DNA from 4 places in the Viridibacillus sp. FSL R5-0888 genome. Region 1 is predicted to be linked to each of the others. Evidence: riboswitches for the same ligand, from Rfam matches in the RefSeq annotation. Region 1 holds a riboswitch; each other region holds the start of a gene.

Region 1 (4,072 bases):
TAAATCTGTAAATGTAAACATACCTTCGATCACTCCCTATTGCTCTAAGTGTAACGAAGGTATGTTTTTCAATCAACTATAATACGGCATTTGCTCAATTAATTGCTTCGTTTCAGTATCACCAAATTCATGAACAAGTGCATATAGTTTCTTTAAACGTAGATCAACTTCATCGTTTTCCTGATCTAAATGGTATGGAATGTAAGGTAATTGAGCTCTCCATATACTCTTCCCATCAAAATATTCCGCTTGATTAAATAGTTGGTCAAAAACTTTTATATACTGTGGTTCAATCTGAAGTTTAAATTCCCATGGTGATTCGTCAGGAGAAGTATAGTAACGCTGATTTGCAATCGAAACGTAAAGTGTAATGGGTTTATTCATCATATCATCCTTTTTTTTATATAGGATAACCTAATCTAAATCAATTATACTTTGACGCCCCAGTAAACATAGCAATATTCACTTGTTGATAATAGAGGATACCTTTTCACTTAAATTTATTCATTCAATAACCTTTTAAATGACCTTGGTAACTTCTACCCTTTTATCAATAGCACCTCGGTTAACTTTGTTTCATCGAATATCCTTAACGCTCTTCACTGATAAAATAATATGAATAGCACCTAAAAATCCACCTCTACTAATCTTTAAGTAAAGGCGGATTCAAAATTTTGATTTTCTTTCTAAAGTAACTTATATCAATTTTATTTTTTAATAATCAATGTTATAACAAAATTCAATTTTAATTGGATTATAGGCTTGTATGATACTTTTTTAGTTTACACGTTGTACACTTCGTTTTCTTAACAATTGAGCGGTTTTTACCATTATCTCAAGCGCTGCTAAAGTTTCATCGGTTTTTCGTGTTTTTAAACCACAATCCGGATTAATCCAGCACTGTTCTGGTGAGATAACTTCAAGACTGTCATTTACTACAGCAACCATTTCATCTATTTCAGGAATTCTTGGACTATGAATATCGTACACACCTAAACCAATACTATTTGTATATGTTGCATTTTTGAAAGCCCCAATAATTTCACCGTGACTTTTCGATGTTTCAATTGAAATAACATCCGCATCAAGCGCATGGATTGGTTCAATAAAATCATTAAATTCACAATAGCACATATGCGTATGAATTTGCGTCTCATCTTCAACTCCTGATGTAGCTAATTTAAAGGCATCCACTGACCAGTCCAAATAAGCATCATGTTTTGAGGACTTTAATGGTAAACCCTCTCTAAGTGCAGGTTCGTCGACTTGAATAATACGAATACCAGCAGTCTCTAATGCTTCAATTTCCTGACGTAGTGCCAAGGCAATTTGTTGAGCTACAATACTACGTGGAACATCATCACGAACAAATGACCAATTTAAAATCGTAATTGGCCCTGTCAACATACCTTTAACAGGTTTAGTTGTTAACGATTGTGCGTACACTGTTTCATCGAGCGTCATTGGTTTTTCCCACTTAACATCTCCATAAATAATTGGTGGTTTAACGCAACGTGATCCATATGAAACGACCCATGCTTTTTCTGTAAATGCAAATCCAACAAGCTTTTCTCCAAAGTATTCAACCATATCTGTTCTTTCAAATTCACCATGAACTAAAACATCAAGTTCTAGTTCTTCTTGGTACGTAATCCATTTATTTATTTCTTTTTTTATGAAATCATCATGTTGTTCCTTATCAATTAGTCCTTTTTTCAACTGTGAACGATTGCGCTTCACTTCAGCTGTTTGCGGAAAGCTACCAATTGTTGTTGTCGGAAAGTCTGGTAATTGTAAAATCTTTTGCTGACGATCTTTTCGAATAGCATATGATGATTGACGAGTTATTTGAATTTCACTCAACCTTTTAATATTCTTCTGGACTTCTCCTTGTTGACGTACTGAGCTGCTATTTAGCAATTCTCTAGTTAATCTGTTTTGTTCGAAGGCCTCTTGATCCGCACGATTATTTGTCAAAGCGTTTTTCAAAATAGCCAACTCTTGTAACTTTTCATTAGCAAATGCTAAGTTTTCATATAACTCTTTTGATAATTTCGTTTCTGCTGTTAGACTTACTGGCACATGCATTAGGCTACATGATGGCTGAATCCACAGATGATTAGGGGAAACTAAACTTTCTAATTCAATTAGCATTTCAGATGATTGTTGTAAAGGAGTAATCCAAATGTCACGACCATTAATAATTCCCGCTGCTAGAACCTTATCTTTTGGAAATCCAATTTTTTTGATATTAGAAATATTCTCTTCTAGACCATGTACAAAGTCTAGCCCGATGCCTTCTACAGGTAATTTAATCAATTCTTCATACCATTCTACTGACTCGAAATATGTTTGCAGCAGCAATTTACTAGAGTAATTTACAGTGTTTAGTTGTTCATATATTTCTGAGATTAGTTCCATATCATCCTTAGATAAAGAAGTTGATAGAATCGGTTCTTCTATTTGAATCCATTTTGCACCTGCTGCAGAAAGTTCACTCAATAGTTGACTATAGACTTTGATTAACTGAAGTAAATATGACGGCTTATTCAGCGTTGCAACTTCTTTTGTTAAAAAATAAAATGTCCCTGGGCCTATAATTGTAGGCTTTAGCTCTGTATTAAAGTTTTCCTTCGCTTCTAAATAATAGCGCAATGGTTTATTGTTCAATAATTTTAAAGTTTGTCCTTCATACTCAGGTACAATATAGTGATAGTTCGTATTAAACCACTTTGTCATTTCACTTGCAGGAGCAGATTGATTTCCACGTGCCATAGCGTAGTAAGTTTCTAGAGATACTAAATCTGAATTCCATTTATAACGTGCAGGAATAATTCCAAACATTGCTGCTAAATCTAACATACGATCGTAGTATGTAAAATCACCTACGGTTACTAAGTCAATCTTTGCATCTAGCTGAACTTGAATATTTGCTAATCTATACTCTTTCATCTGAGCTTCGAATTGTTGTTCACTTATTTCTTTTGACCAAAAAGCTTCGATAGTTTTTTTCCATTCACGATTAGGCCCGATATATGGATATCCAATAACTGTACTTTTCATCTTTCAATCCTCCAATTCAATAAAAAACCACCAATTAATGAAAAACATTAAAAGGTGGTTGATGATTTTTAATATAGTAAATATCGAAAAAAATCAGGAATAATAAAAAATGACACACTATTCCCTTTCAAATTCGCTTATCGTACTAGGATATAATAATCCTTGAAAAAATCTCTCTAACACCTCCTATCCGCGTAGGTTTTTTGGTGTGTACTAAACTAAGGCAGGTCTCCTGGCTTGTCATCATCGCTTACTTTTCCTTCCCATCACAAATCTAACAGTGGATTTTAAAGTTTGCTCCAACATACAGTTGCGGGACAGCATCGGATTCTAACCGATTTCCCTTTTAAGCGACTATCTATTTAAGATAGCGCACCTTAGCCTACACGATATTCAATTGTTCACTTACTATAACACACAAACTATAAATTGTTCAGTATATTCTAAATATAAAAATAATTATATTTTATATGATTACCAAACCGTTAAATACAGTTTTTTTAGTATAATTATTAGTTACACTTTCATCTTTTAATCAATACTAGCTTCAATCAAATCATGTGGGTAATATACAAGTTCGTTATATACACTTGTATAAGCCTTTTCTAGCTTTCCTAATTCTTCTTCAATATTTTCAATTTCACAATTTTCAATGGAGCTTTCAATCACGTTCTTCGCCTGTAATAAAGTACAAACTGTATCTGTTACTTGTGAGAGCATCACCATCGATTTTAACTGTAATTTAAACTCTTCAATATTCATTCATATTCCCCTTATCTGTTCAATAAAAAAACACCTTTTATCAATTAATAAAAGATGTTTTTATGATTAATTAATATGTTCCCTGTTTCGACAATACATACTAGAATAAACGTTTCTAAACAGAAAAACAGAAGTTTTAATCGCTTCTAAATCCTCATTAGTCCAAACGCTTTCTCTAATACGCTGTCGTACAGTGATCATATAAATAGGGTTTCTATTCATTATCACATAACACCTCCTATCCACG
Region 2 (4,072 bases), 1.4 Mb from region 1:
GCTTAAGCTATGATTGCTTGAAACTGAAATTAATATTGTAAGCATACTCGATAATAGGAAAAAACTAGGCACTAATAATAACTTGAAATAATATTTAAAAGGAATTTTCGCACCTAAAATTGTAAAAGCACTCATCACAGTGAATGTGATGAGTGATACAAGTGTATCTTTCACAGTTAACGAAAATAACATCAGAAAAAAGGTGAATACCATTTTTTCTATTGGATGAATATGCTGCCAACGATTCATATAAGCATATTTATCAATAAGAAGCATCTTATATTTGACCCTCTTTGTTATTCACATTATCTTTGCGTTTGTATTTACCTCTTGTTAGACCAACAAAGTAACCGATAAAACCAGCACCAATGGCTGCTTGAAGGCAGAATAATAGACTTTCGATTTCACCACTTGGTGGCTCCCAAATACTTGAGAACCAAGGCTCATACGAAGCATTAATTTCGCCAATGGCAGCTTCAGCTTCACCATCAGCTCCTCCAAATTCAGCCCCTTTTTGAATGAAAAGAGGGAAAATAGCAAGAATGACAACGATTGAGATTAGTATTAAATTCTTTTTCATCGTTGTTCAGCTCCTTTTGTGAAGACGCGAAGTGCTTTTAGCTCAGCTACGTTGTATTTTTTTAAGAAATTCATAATGACCACAGTTAAAATACCTTCAGAAATAGCTAAAGGAATTTGCGTTAAAGCAAAAATACTACTAAATTTAGTGAAAGAGGCAGAGATTCCACCGATTTCAGAAGGGAATGCAAGTGCTAATTGAATAGAAGTGACAAGGTAAGTACCAAGATCACCTAAAGTTGCAGCCAAAAATACAGCAAATGCAAAGGATAAACCTGCTTTAGAAGCCCCTTTGTAAACAGCGTAAGCAATTAGTGGACCAACGACTGCCATTGAAAATGCGTTAGCACCAAGTGTTGTTAAGCCACCATGAGCTAAAAGCAATGATTGGAATAAAAGAACAATAAAACCTACAATACTCATTGCAAATGGCCCAAATAATACAGTTCCTAAACCTACACCAGTAGGGTGAGAACAACTACCAGTTACAGATGGGATTTTAAGTGCGGATAAAACAAAAGCAAAAGCACCAGATAAGCCAAGCATCATTTTAGTATCTGGATTTTCCTTAATTGTTTTACGTATTGAACGGAATCCAATTATCAAAAATGGAATTGTTACTGCCCACCAGAAGATAGCCCATTCTACAGGTAAGAATCCCTCCATAATGTGCATGGCAAATGCTTGATTTGGAACAATCATGACAAATGCTAAAAAATAAATCATTTTCCAGTTAAATATTGATTTTAACTTATTCATATTATTCTCCCTTTTATTTATGTATTTTTACTAGATATACAGTTATATACAAATAACACCTCCTATGAAATACCTCTCTGGATAGGGCGTACAGCCAGTTTGCAAATAAAAAAGCACTTCTTTCATAGAAAGAAGTGCGTGAAGGAAAAGTCATCAAAAAATAAGACTTACTCACTTTCACACCCATCCTCGTAGGTTGAAACAGTTCCTCACTTTATGGCAGGTCTCCTGGCTTAGAATCCTCATTTTGCTACAGCCTTCCCGTCTATTGACAGTGACATAATGTAGCAAAACTCCTCAACACAGTGGCGGGACCGCGTCGGATTAACACCGACTTCCCTTTTAAGTTAAACGCTAATTTAACACCATAAAGTTTATTGAATTGTTTGATTTCAGAATATAGTGTATCATGAGAATTTTCTTTCTACTAGATTTTTTTATGGAATTTTCAAAAATATTGAAATTGAGTAGTAAGGTAGATATAACTGTTTTTAATAACTTTATATAGGTGTAAATGTAGAATTTAAATTATGTCAAGATAATATTCATAAAAAAATCTATTTGAATCTAGTAAAATTTAGTATATGATAGTTACAGATTTAGAATTTACTGAATAATACAATTGAATATCAAATTTAAAAGTGCCGACATGTTTGGTTTATTGAACATGTAGGATAATAGGGAAATCGGTTAGAATCCGATGCAGCCCCCGCTACTGTAACGCTGATGAAATGATAACACTCACTGGTAAAATACTGGGAAGAGATCAAAGTAAAGTGACGCGTAAGCCAGGAAACCTGCTTTTATAATTATGAACGATACTTTTCGGAGGGAAAGGTGAAGGCTACAGTGGACGATGCTTATTTATTTTGATGTGTTGTCTGAATAATCTAGTTTTTAAACCTTAATTCTTTGAATTAAGGTTTTTTTATTTACCAAAATAAATAACTAGTTGCCAATTTACCCTATTTCCATAGATTTTTCATAAAAAATGATGAACACAGTATGGGAGGATCACGATGACAACTTGGAATTTAGAAAGAATGAAAAGCCATTTGCTCATTTGTAATGGTAGTAGCTGTTTGAAAAAGGGCGGCGAAGAAGTAACGCTGGCAGTAAGGGATGAGATTGCTAGGCTTGGGGTTGACGAACAAATACATACAACTCGAACTCGCTGTAATGGACGTTGCAAAGATGCCTGTGTCGTTATTGCGTATCCACAAGGTACTTGGTATCAAGCAGAATCTCCTGAAATTGGCCGTCAAATTGTTCGCGAATGTATGGATCAGCAAGTTGCACCTCATGTCGTCTACCAAACATTAAATGGCAACATGACGAAAAACCCTACATCAGGAGCGATTAAAGGTATTTCGAAAAACAAATAGTTAGATGTAACGAAAAGGAGATGTTTGAATGTCGCAACTTGGCAAACTTTATGTAGTTGGTTTTGGTCCAGGAGATTTTAAACATATTACAACTAGGGCAGTTGAAGCACTGCAAGAAAGTGATTTTATTATCGGTTATAAAACGTACGTTGAACTCATTCAAGATCTAATTGATAGTAATACATCTGTCATCAGTACCGGTATGACTGAAGAAGTTTCTCGGGCTCAAGAAGCCGTAAGACAAGCTGAAAATGGTAAAAAAGTAGCGGTCATTTCAAGTGGTGACTCAGGTGTGTACGGTATGGCCGGACTAGTTTATGAAGTGTTAATAGAAAAGGGATGGACAGAAGCAACCGGTGTTGAAATTGAAGTTATTCCTGGCATTTCCGCTATTAACTCTTGTGCTTCTTTACTTGGCGCACCGGTCATGCATGATTCATGTACGATCAGCTTAAGTGACCACCTAACTCCATGGGATTTAATAGCAAAACGTGTGGAAGCTGCGGCAATGGCGGATTTTGTAATAGCTCTTTACAACCCACGGAGTGGTCGTCGTACACGACAAATTGTCGAAACGCAACGTATTTTATTACAGTATCGTTCACCTGAAACACCAGTAGGTTTAGTGAAAAGCGCTTATCGTGATCGACAAAATATCATCATCACTAATTTAAAAGATATGTTAAATCATGATATTGGTATGTTAACGACAGTTGTCATCGGTAATTCATCGACATTTTTGTATGATAATAAAATGATTACGCCTCGTGGTTACCAAAGAAAATACACATTGAATGCTGAAAAACAACCACTAAAACCACATCAACGTTTGAAAGAAGAGGCAGAACCGTGGGCAATGGACCAAGAAACCGGCATTCAGCGTAGTCAAATTATTGATAGTGCACCTGCTTTAGTAAGAGCTAAGCAACCGTCAGTTGTAAAAACAGAACCAAAACCTAAAATTGGCTCATTTGAAATGGCATTAGATGCATTAACTCGTGTAACGGGTCAGCAAGTGGAAACTCAAACTACTTTTGTACAGCAAGAAATGGAATCTATTTTCGAATTAGCCGTAAGCCCTGGGGTTGCAAATAAAAGGTTTACACCAAAACAAATGATGACATTAGCTGATGTAGTTGGAGATAAAGGCACTATGGAATATACACCAAACCATAATATTCTTTTGAAAATCCCAACAACAAAGCCAGATTTTATTACAGCTAGACTGCAAGATGCAAACTTTATTCTGTCACCAGTTGGTGATGTTGTCACAATAAAAGCATGTGATTTCTGTGATGGTGAGAAAACGGGCGGAATTCCTTATGCTGAGGAACTTCAAGAAAAACTTG
Region 3 (4,072 bases), 2.0 Mb from region 1:
ACCTCTCGCTCTAGCATATACAACAAACGGCTCATTCAAATTTTCTAGCATACTAGCTCGAAGTAATCGTATATACGTGCCGATATAGCCAAAAGCGAGTGTTAAGGAAGGAAGGACTAAATGAGCTAGTGTCCCCCTACCCAAAACAGGGAAAAAGTCTAACTTTACGGATAAAAAATAAATCAAGAGAAAACCAAACCAAAATGTAGGCATTGAAACACTAACAAAAGCTATTATTCTACTAAATTGATCTATCCATTTTCCTTTGTAGATAGCCGAAAGCACTCCAATTGGTAAGCTAATAACTACAATAAAGAAAAGCGCAGTAACTGTTAGCTGAATTGTAGGTACTAGATGCAACAAAATTTCGTCCGAGACTGCATTTTTGGACAGATAAGAGATCCCCAAATCCAGTTGAATCACCTTTACCAACCAATCAAAATACTGAATATATAAAGGGTTATCTAATCCGAGTTCGAGTCGCAAGTCAGTCACAGCCACGTCGGTTGGGGGAATATTCGACAATCTTAAATAAGCTACTGCTGGGTCTCCAGGAATTAAGTGCAATAAAATAAAAGTAATAATGGAGATTCCTAATAATATTGGAATTAGACTTGAGAGACGTTTAACTATAAACCAACTCATGTAGCACTCCTTAAGTTATTATTAATAATTCTTGCTTCATTTAACATCAATTGTAGTTAAAGGTACCTCAGCTTCTTGAGGTAAAAAATCTAATCCGCTAATATTCTTGTGATATACAGCTACATTTGATTGGTACGATATCGGTAAGTATACTGCTTGATCATGTAATGTTGATAAAATATCTGTATACATCATTTTTCTTTCTTTTTCATCTGTAGTTAAAAGTACTTTTTTAATCTTCTCGTCTATTTCCTTCTTTTCTGGTAATCCCAATAATGCAGTATAATCTGGACCACCATTTTCCGAATCTGTAGTAATTGAGGCTAAATAAGAATGCGGGTCAAAAGGTACGGCCCATGTTGATGTAAATAATATATCGTAATTACCTTGGAATGCAGTTGTCCAGAAAGTATTCGTTTCCTGACTAGTTAACTTAATATCAATTCCTAGTTTTCTAAAATCACCTTGTACAAATTCAGCAATCGACTTTTGGATGTTATCAGTACTATTAAATAAGAATTCCAGTTGCAGCTCTTTTCCATCTTTTTCTCTAAATGCTTTACCCTCTACTTTTTTCCAGCCTGCTTCATCTAATAACTGTTCTGCTTTCGCAATATCATAGTCATATGGATTTATATCAATCTTTGTGTAATCCAATACAGGTGGGAACAGTGTATCTGCCTTTTTTTCCATACCATAAAAAATATTATCGATTACTGCCTGTTTATTGAAAGCATAATTGAGTGCTAAACGCACTTTATGATCTTTAGTTGCTTCTTTGTTTGTGTTAAATAGTAACGTTCTTGTAGCAGTAGGCTCTGATAATTTAGTTTCATATTTCCCTGAATCCTTTAAAAACTGGAAAGAATCCTGACTAATGACTCCATTACCAAAAATAAAATCAAGTTCGTTTTTCTCAAAAGCTAATACTCTAGATTCTCCGTCTGTAATGACTTTGACAACTACCTTTTCTACTTTAGGTTTAGTACCCCAATACTTTTCATTTCTTTTAAAAACCGCATACTCATTCTTCTTATATTCGCTAAGTACCCACGGACCTGTACCAATCTGAGATTTAAGTCCATCTTTAAATGTGTCTTGGCTGTCAGGAAAAGCAGCTTCTCCAACAAACCTCAAAGGTCTTATGTAAGTTAATTCTTGAAGCGTTGGATAATAAGAATTGTTCAATGTAAGTTTAAAAGTATATTCATCCAATGCTTCTGTGTTTTTGATTTGGTTGATTAACTCTACCCATTCATGTTGTTTGCGATTATCTAAAATTGTATCGAAGTTTTTCTTTACAATTGCTGCATTAAACTTCGAACCATCAGAAAACTCAACATCTTTTCTCAGATGGAATACATATTCTTTGCCATCTTTCGAAATATCCCAGCTTTCTGCTAACCAAGGTTGAATTCCCCCTCCCTTCCCGTAGTAAACAAGTGATTCATATACCATAGCTTGGGAGAAAAACTCATTTGGAAAATATGTATGTGGATTTAAGTCGCCTATATCTCCAGTCATGGAAAATGTAACAACTTTTGATTGATCTTTAACAGACGCATTATCTTGTTCTTTTGCTTTGTTACTACACCCAGTAATAAAACTCGCGAAAATTACTAGTAGAACAAGAAAATTCCGTAGTATCTTACTTTGTTTAATAAACATGTTTAATCACCTTCATTTTTAGAATTTAAACTATTAAAAATACTGAAATACAAAAAAAGCATTCCTAACCCAATTAAAAAGGTTAGAAATGCTCATAGTTTTAGATCAAATTTATCTCCTAGCACTCCAACACCTCCCTATCTCCCGTAGGTTAACAGCATTTTTAGAACAGGCAGGTCTTCTGACTTAGGTTCATCGCTCCAATGCGTCTTCCCGGATATTCCAGTGACTTATTTGCATGAGGCTCACCCTTACAGCGGCGGGACCATGTCGGATTTTCACCGACTTCCCTATTAAGTATTCGCTATTAAACGAACACACCTATTCCAATACTATATGTAATTTTTTTGTGGAAATAAAAAAAGTTTTCCTAATATAAAGTATATTCGTTATTACTACTTAAAGCTATATCAATTTAAAGACTTAATTTTATACAAAAGTTTTACCACAAAAATTTGCACGTTTTTTTTTATATCGTTGCTGGTTGTAAACGTTACATTGCCTTACACCTAAAGTGAAAAATTCCAAATTTATGCTTAACAATAAAAAATAACCTGATTATAAATAACTGGTTCGCTTTTAGAGTACTAAAACTAATTAGAGTATCAATTTTGGATTCAAAAGTGACACGATAACGTATAGCGAATAAACGAAGTGCCGATTTCTATTAAAGTGAAATTAGCACTTCGTTTATTTTATCATTTCAATTCAAATAAAATTGAAAAATTAAGTAACTCAAATTTAAAGATAGAGATTGTCCAAAATGCAAATCATTCCTTGGATATTGAAGAATTCGATACAACAAATTCAATATTAGCTTTATCAAGGGTAGTGGAAAAACTTCAGGAAGCATTAAAGACAATTCAGTGCAATAATGAGATTATCAAAAGATAACCAATTTAGGTCTAATTTAATCGCTAAAACAGATGATAAAGAGGTGCTAATTGCACCCCTTTTTTAATGGTTATTTACATTTTTGCTCCTCAATTCCGAACCCGTTAATAACCCAACAGACCGTTTACATTTGAATCGTTTGAAGTTTCTTTTTATCAATTTTCCCTACATGTGTTTTTGGTAGTTCAGGGATAAAATAAATATTCCGAGGGATTTTATAACTACCTAGATGACTTCTACAAAGGTCTTGAATTTCTTTAACATTATTAAATGCATCATCTGATACGATAAAAGCCGTAACGATTTCACCCCAGTGACAATCAGCAATTCCTATAACTGCGACCTCTTTCACCTTTGGATGAGTAATAATACATTGTTCCACCTCTTGAGGATAGACATTTTCCCCCCCTGAAATAATCATTTCTTTTACTCGTCCTACGATATAAATATCTCCGTCCAGATCCATCTTCGCTAAATCACCAGTACGAAGCCATCCATTAATAATAGTTTTAGCTGTCTCTTGTGGATTCTTCCAATATTCGCTGAACATATGCTTTCCTTTAATATATAGTTCTCCTACTTCATCACGTCCGCATTCTCTACCATTCGGAGCTTGAATTTTAACTTCATTAAATTGCATACACTTTCCAACAGATCCTAGTTTTATTGCGGCCTCCTCTGGTTGAATAACAAAATTATTGGGACCAGCTTCGGTTAATCCATAACCCTCTTTAAATGGTACTCCCTTTTGTAAGAAGGTTTTATGCACAGTGATGGGACATGGAGCTCCACCTGATAAAAATACTTTTATACTAGGAAAACTTGTTTTCTTGAATTCTTCTGTATCAATCATAGATTGATACAT
Region 4 (4,072 bases), 1.9 Mb from region 1:
AAAAGACGGTTTTACTGGTGATTATATCTATCTATCGAAAAAAACAACGACTTATAAAAAAGAAAAAGGATCGAAATCAGCAAAGAAACTTGCAGCTGGAATTTATAAAGTGAGTGTTGCAAATACAAATGGTTGGATCAAAGTCAAAAAAGGTAGCAAGACATACTGGATTAAATCTGGTAAATTTGTCGACAGTTACATTGATTTAGGAAATAAAAAAATGCAAGATCAAATAGTTACTATTTTAAATAAAGAACGTGCAAAAAAGAAACTGAAACCTTTAAAACAAGATCCTAAGCTTACAAAGCTAGCGATCATTCGTTCATTAGATATGGAGAAAAATCGCTATTTTAGTCATACAAGTCCAACTTATGGAAGCTGGTCTAACCTCCTGAAAGGGTCAGGTTATAACACATATGCATCAGGTGAGAATATTGCAGCAGGTTATTCTACTGCAACAAGCTTTATGAATGGTTGGATGAATTCCCCTGGTCACAGAGCAAATATACTATCACCTAATTATCAAAAAGTTGGAATAGGTATTGTTGTTTCAGGTAAAAACGCTCAATATCCAACATATGGAACTCAAATTTTTGCAAAATAGCTATAACCCCCCCTCTTGTCTAACCACATGAGGGGTTTTCTATTTGGAGAACTTCTTAACAATTTTCTCACTCTCAACCTCTTGTTTAGTGAATATTCAGTTATAATGAAATGAATATCTATAAAGGGGTTTTTGAAATGGTATTACATATGAAAGAGGTATGTTTGAAACGAGAAGGGCAATGGATTCTAGAAAATATTAATTGGCAAATAGAAAAAGGGGAGCATTGGGTATTGTACGGTTTAAATGGAGCCGGCAAATCAGCTTTGTTGAATATGCTATGTTCTTATTATTTTCCGACAAAGGGTGATTTAAAGGTAGTAGGAAGAACATTTGGGAAATCCGTTTTAGGAGAAGAGCTTAGAAGGAAGATTGGCCTCGTATCATCAGGACTTCAACAAAAATTAAATCCCAATGATAGTGCATTTGAAATCGTTCTTTCAGGTGCTTTTGCTTCGATTGGTCTATATGAAAAGCCAACACCGGTTATTCGGGAAAAGGCAATAAGTATATTGAAAAAACTAGGGAGTATTGAATACGCCGATCGTGATTATCAAACTTTATCGCAAGGAGAAAAGCAAAGAATATTGATTGGTCGTGCCTTAATGGATGATCCAGAGTTACTCATATTAGACGAGCCTGCTACTGGGTTTGACTTCATAGCTAGAGAACAATTGTTAAAAACAATTGGTGAAATTGCAGCTTTAGAAAGCGGACCAACAATAATCTATGTCACACATCATATTGAAGAAATTCTACCGGTTTTTCAGAAAACATTATTATTAAAAAAGGGCCAAGTATTTGCTTCTGGAAGTACAATCGATATGCTAACAAGTGAAAAGCTTTCTTCATTTTTCGATATTCCAGTAGAAGTTATTTGGTACAATAATCGTCCATTATTATCAAAGCGGGATTAAATGAACTTAAAAACTAACTGTTGAATTTAGTATTAGATACAACAGCTAGTTTTGTATTTTGAATAATAATTATTTAGACTGCTTTTCCAATAACATGATAATCTTATCCAATTTTTCATTTAGTTCGGTAGATTCATTCTTAGGAGTTGTATTTATAATGATTCTTCTAATAAATAGCATAAAAGAAATCGTACCTAATATCATTAAAGCAATGACAATAATTATTAGCATATCTCCAACATTAAACAATTCATCCCTCCTTCAACCATACATGCTTTTAAAAAGGATATTAATTCAATTTTAACATGTGTAACAGGAATTATGTGATTAACATATTAAAAGATTCATCGATAAATACAATTTTGAAATAAATACACATACGTTTCTTTCTTTATTTGTATAATTATTTGATGTGTTATGAGTAAAATATCAAAAACTAATCATAATGCGATAGATTAATTTCCAATATTATGATAAGTTTATATTAAGTGAATATTGTATGCCAGAATTAGATGTAGTACATACATAAAAGGGAATTCGGTGAAATGCCGAAGCTGTATCCGCAACTGTAAATGCTGATGAAATAAGGAAATACCACTGTTTTATACGGGAAGGTCCTTAAAGTAAATTGATGCATAAGCCAGGAGACCTATCTAATTCATAGCGTATATCTACTCTTCGGAATAAAGTGAGATTACGGCAAAACAATCTATATTAGACAATACTGTTGTCCTATATTTCTTTGTATTTATGCTATTTCTCTATGGAGAAATAGCTTTTTTCATTGTTAAGAACTTTTAATTTCCAACATTTAATATATGAGTAAGAGTTAAATAGTCGACTAGCATGAAAAAGCCGAATTCCGAATCCAACAAATCTAAATAAAATCGGAGGAATTCAAATGTTAAAACGTTCATCTAGTATGGTGTTAGCTTTTGTTATGCTACTATCACTATTATCGCCGTTTACAGCTCAAGCTGAAAATAATATGGTAGTAAACAATGAAGACCATACTTCTCAAACAACATCACCACAAGTAATCAAAGAAAAACTAGTGAACTCTTTAGAGAAGGCAAAACAATATTATATTATAAACAACCAAACTATTAGTTCTAGAGTAATCAGTTCCCACAGTGGCTACTGGTCATTATCCGCAATGTATGCACTAGGCATGGATATTAAAAACTACAAGTGGGCAGAGGGCTCAGAAGTTACTAGTGAACAATCTTATTGGATGAAACCAAAAGCGGCTACTTCAAGCACTTCAAATGAAGACGCAGGTACTATTATTGGTGCATATATTCTAGGATTAGATCCAACAAATCTTGGACAACGCAACATTGTTGAAGATTTACAAAACAAACAAAAGGCTGATGGTAGTTTTTTCACAGCATACGGTGAATCTTGGGCATCAATTGCGCTAGGCTTAGCAAATGCAGACTATGATAAAGCCAAACATTTAGAAGTAATTTTAAAGAAACAAAATAATTCAGGATTATTCTCTGGATTTGGTTCATCTGATGACTTAGATGTAACAGGTTGGAATTTAACTGCATTAACGTTATTAAATAATACTGATAAGTCCAATGAAACAATTAACGAGTCTATTAAAAAAGCAGTAGATGGTATTCATGCAAAATATCAAAAAGATGGTTTTGTAGATAATTCAAACTCAATGGCAAGTATTATTATGGGACTAGCTACAGCTGGAGAAGATTTAACAGCTGACAAATGGAGCTATGAAAAAGACGGTAAAAAAGTTAACATTCTTGAAAAAATGATTGATGATTATCAATTAGAAGATGGTTCGTTTAAATGGATGATTAAAGATTCTAAAACAAACTTAATGGCTACTGAACAAGTAATCATTGCGTTAGCAGACGCATTGAATGGAAAATCAACATTTGCGAGATTAGCAGCTGGTGAAATACCAGATACTAATCCACCAGTGGAAAATCCAGATACTGAGGGCCCAACTGAACTTACAGTGGGAACAATTTCAAACAAAACAACATCAGTAACAGGAACAACAGAAGCATATGCAACAGTCTCAATATACAATGGAACTAAACCTCTAACATCAACAAAAGCTAACAATAAAGGAACTTTCGCGTTAAAGATTCCTGCACAAAAGGCGAATGTGAAATTAGTAGTAAAGACTACAGATGAGACTGGCAATGCTGGTGTAACAAAAACAATTACTGTACTAGATAAAATTGGACCAACAAAACTTATAGTAGGAACAATTTCAAACAAAGCAACTACTGTAAAAGGGACTACAGAAGCTAAAGCAACAGTTTCTATTTATAAAGGCTCTAAACTACTTACATCAACAAAGGCAAGTAGCAAAGGTAACTATACGCTGAAGATTACAAAACAAAAAGCAAACGTAAAATTAGTCGTAAAAACGAAAGATACAGTAGGTAATAAAGGCGTATCAAAAACAATTATTGTAAAAGATAAAATTGCACCAAAAAAACCAACAGTATCTAAAATCACATCGAAAACTACAAAAGTAAAAGGTATAACTGAAGCAAAAGCAACAATTACA

What was found. A riboswitch is a leader RNA that binds a small molecule or an ion and turns the genes downstream of it on or off. The one in region 1 is predicted to bind cobalamin.
Region 2: another riboswitch for cobalamin. It lies ahead of MKY02_RS11520 ((2Fe-2S) ferredoxin domain-containing protein); the one in region 1 lies ahead of metE (5-methyltetrahydropteroyltriglutamate--homocysteine S-methyltransferase).
Region 3: another riboswitch for cobalamin. It lies ahead of nikA (nickel ABC transporter substrate-binding protein); the one in region 1 lies ahead of metE (5-methyltetrahydropteroyltriglutamate--homocysteine S-methyltransferase).
Region 4: another riboswitch for cobalamin. It lies ahead of MKY02_RS14060 (Ig-like domain-containing protein); the one in region 1 lies ahead of metE (5-methyltetrahydropteroyltriglutamate--homocysteine S-methyltransferase).

The regions. Positions count from the first base shown of each region.
Region 1 covers NZ_JBBPAU010000001.1:891,844-895,915, reverse strand. The annotation lists gene ytkD (RNA deprotection pyrophosphohydrolase) at 1-21, opposite strand, end outside; gene MKY02_RS04485 (hypothetical protein) at 73-384, opposite strand; gene metE (5-methyltetrahydropteroyltriglutamate--homocysteine S-methyltransferase) at 778-3,063, opposite strand; cobalamin riboswitch at 3,269-3,458, opposite strand; gene MKY02_RS04475 (hypothetical protein) at 3,595-3,825, opposite strand.
Region 2 covers NZ_JBBPAU010000001.1:2,320,026-2,324,097, reverse strand. The annotation lists gene cbiQ (cobalt ECF transporter T component CbiQ) at 1-276, opposite strand, end outside; gene MKY02_RS11530 (energy-coupling factor ABC transporter substrate-binding protein) at 278-580, opposite strand; gene MKY02_RS11525 (energy-coupling factor ABC transporter permease) at 577-1,338, opposite strand; cobalamin riboswitch at 1,540-1,723, opposite strand; cobalamin riboswitch at 1,968-2,157, shown strand; gene MKY02_RS11520 ((2Fe-2S) ferredoxin domain-containing protein) at 2,358-2,723, shown strand; gene cobJ (precorrin-3B C(17)-methyltransferase) at 2,752-4,072, shown strand, end outside.
Region 3 covers NZ_JBBPAU010000001.1:2,895,838-2,899,909, forward strand. The annotation lists gene nikB (nickel ABC transporter permease) at 1-645, opposite strand, end outside; gene nikA (nickel ABC transporter substrate-binding protein) at 682-2,313, opposite strand; cobalamin riboswitch at 2,468-2,653, opposite strand; partial or broken gene MKY02_RS14485 (hypothetical protein) at 3,010-3,207, shown strand; gene MKY02_RS14490 (class I adenylate-forming enzyme family protein) at 3,332-4,072, opposite strand, start outside.
Region 4 covers NZ_JBBPAU010000001.1:2,816,185-2,820,256, reverse strand. The annotation lists gene MKY02_RS14075 (CAP domain-containing protein) at 1-604, shown strand, start outside; gene MKY02_RS14070 (ABC transporter ATP-binding protein) at 742-1,521, shown strand; gene MKY02_RS14065 (DUF4083 family protein) at 1,591-1,770, opposite strand; cobalamin riboswitch at 2,015-2,193, shown strand; gene MKY02_RS14060 (Ig-like domain-containing protein) at 2,423-4,072, shown strand, end outside.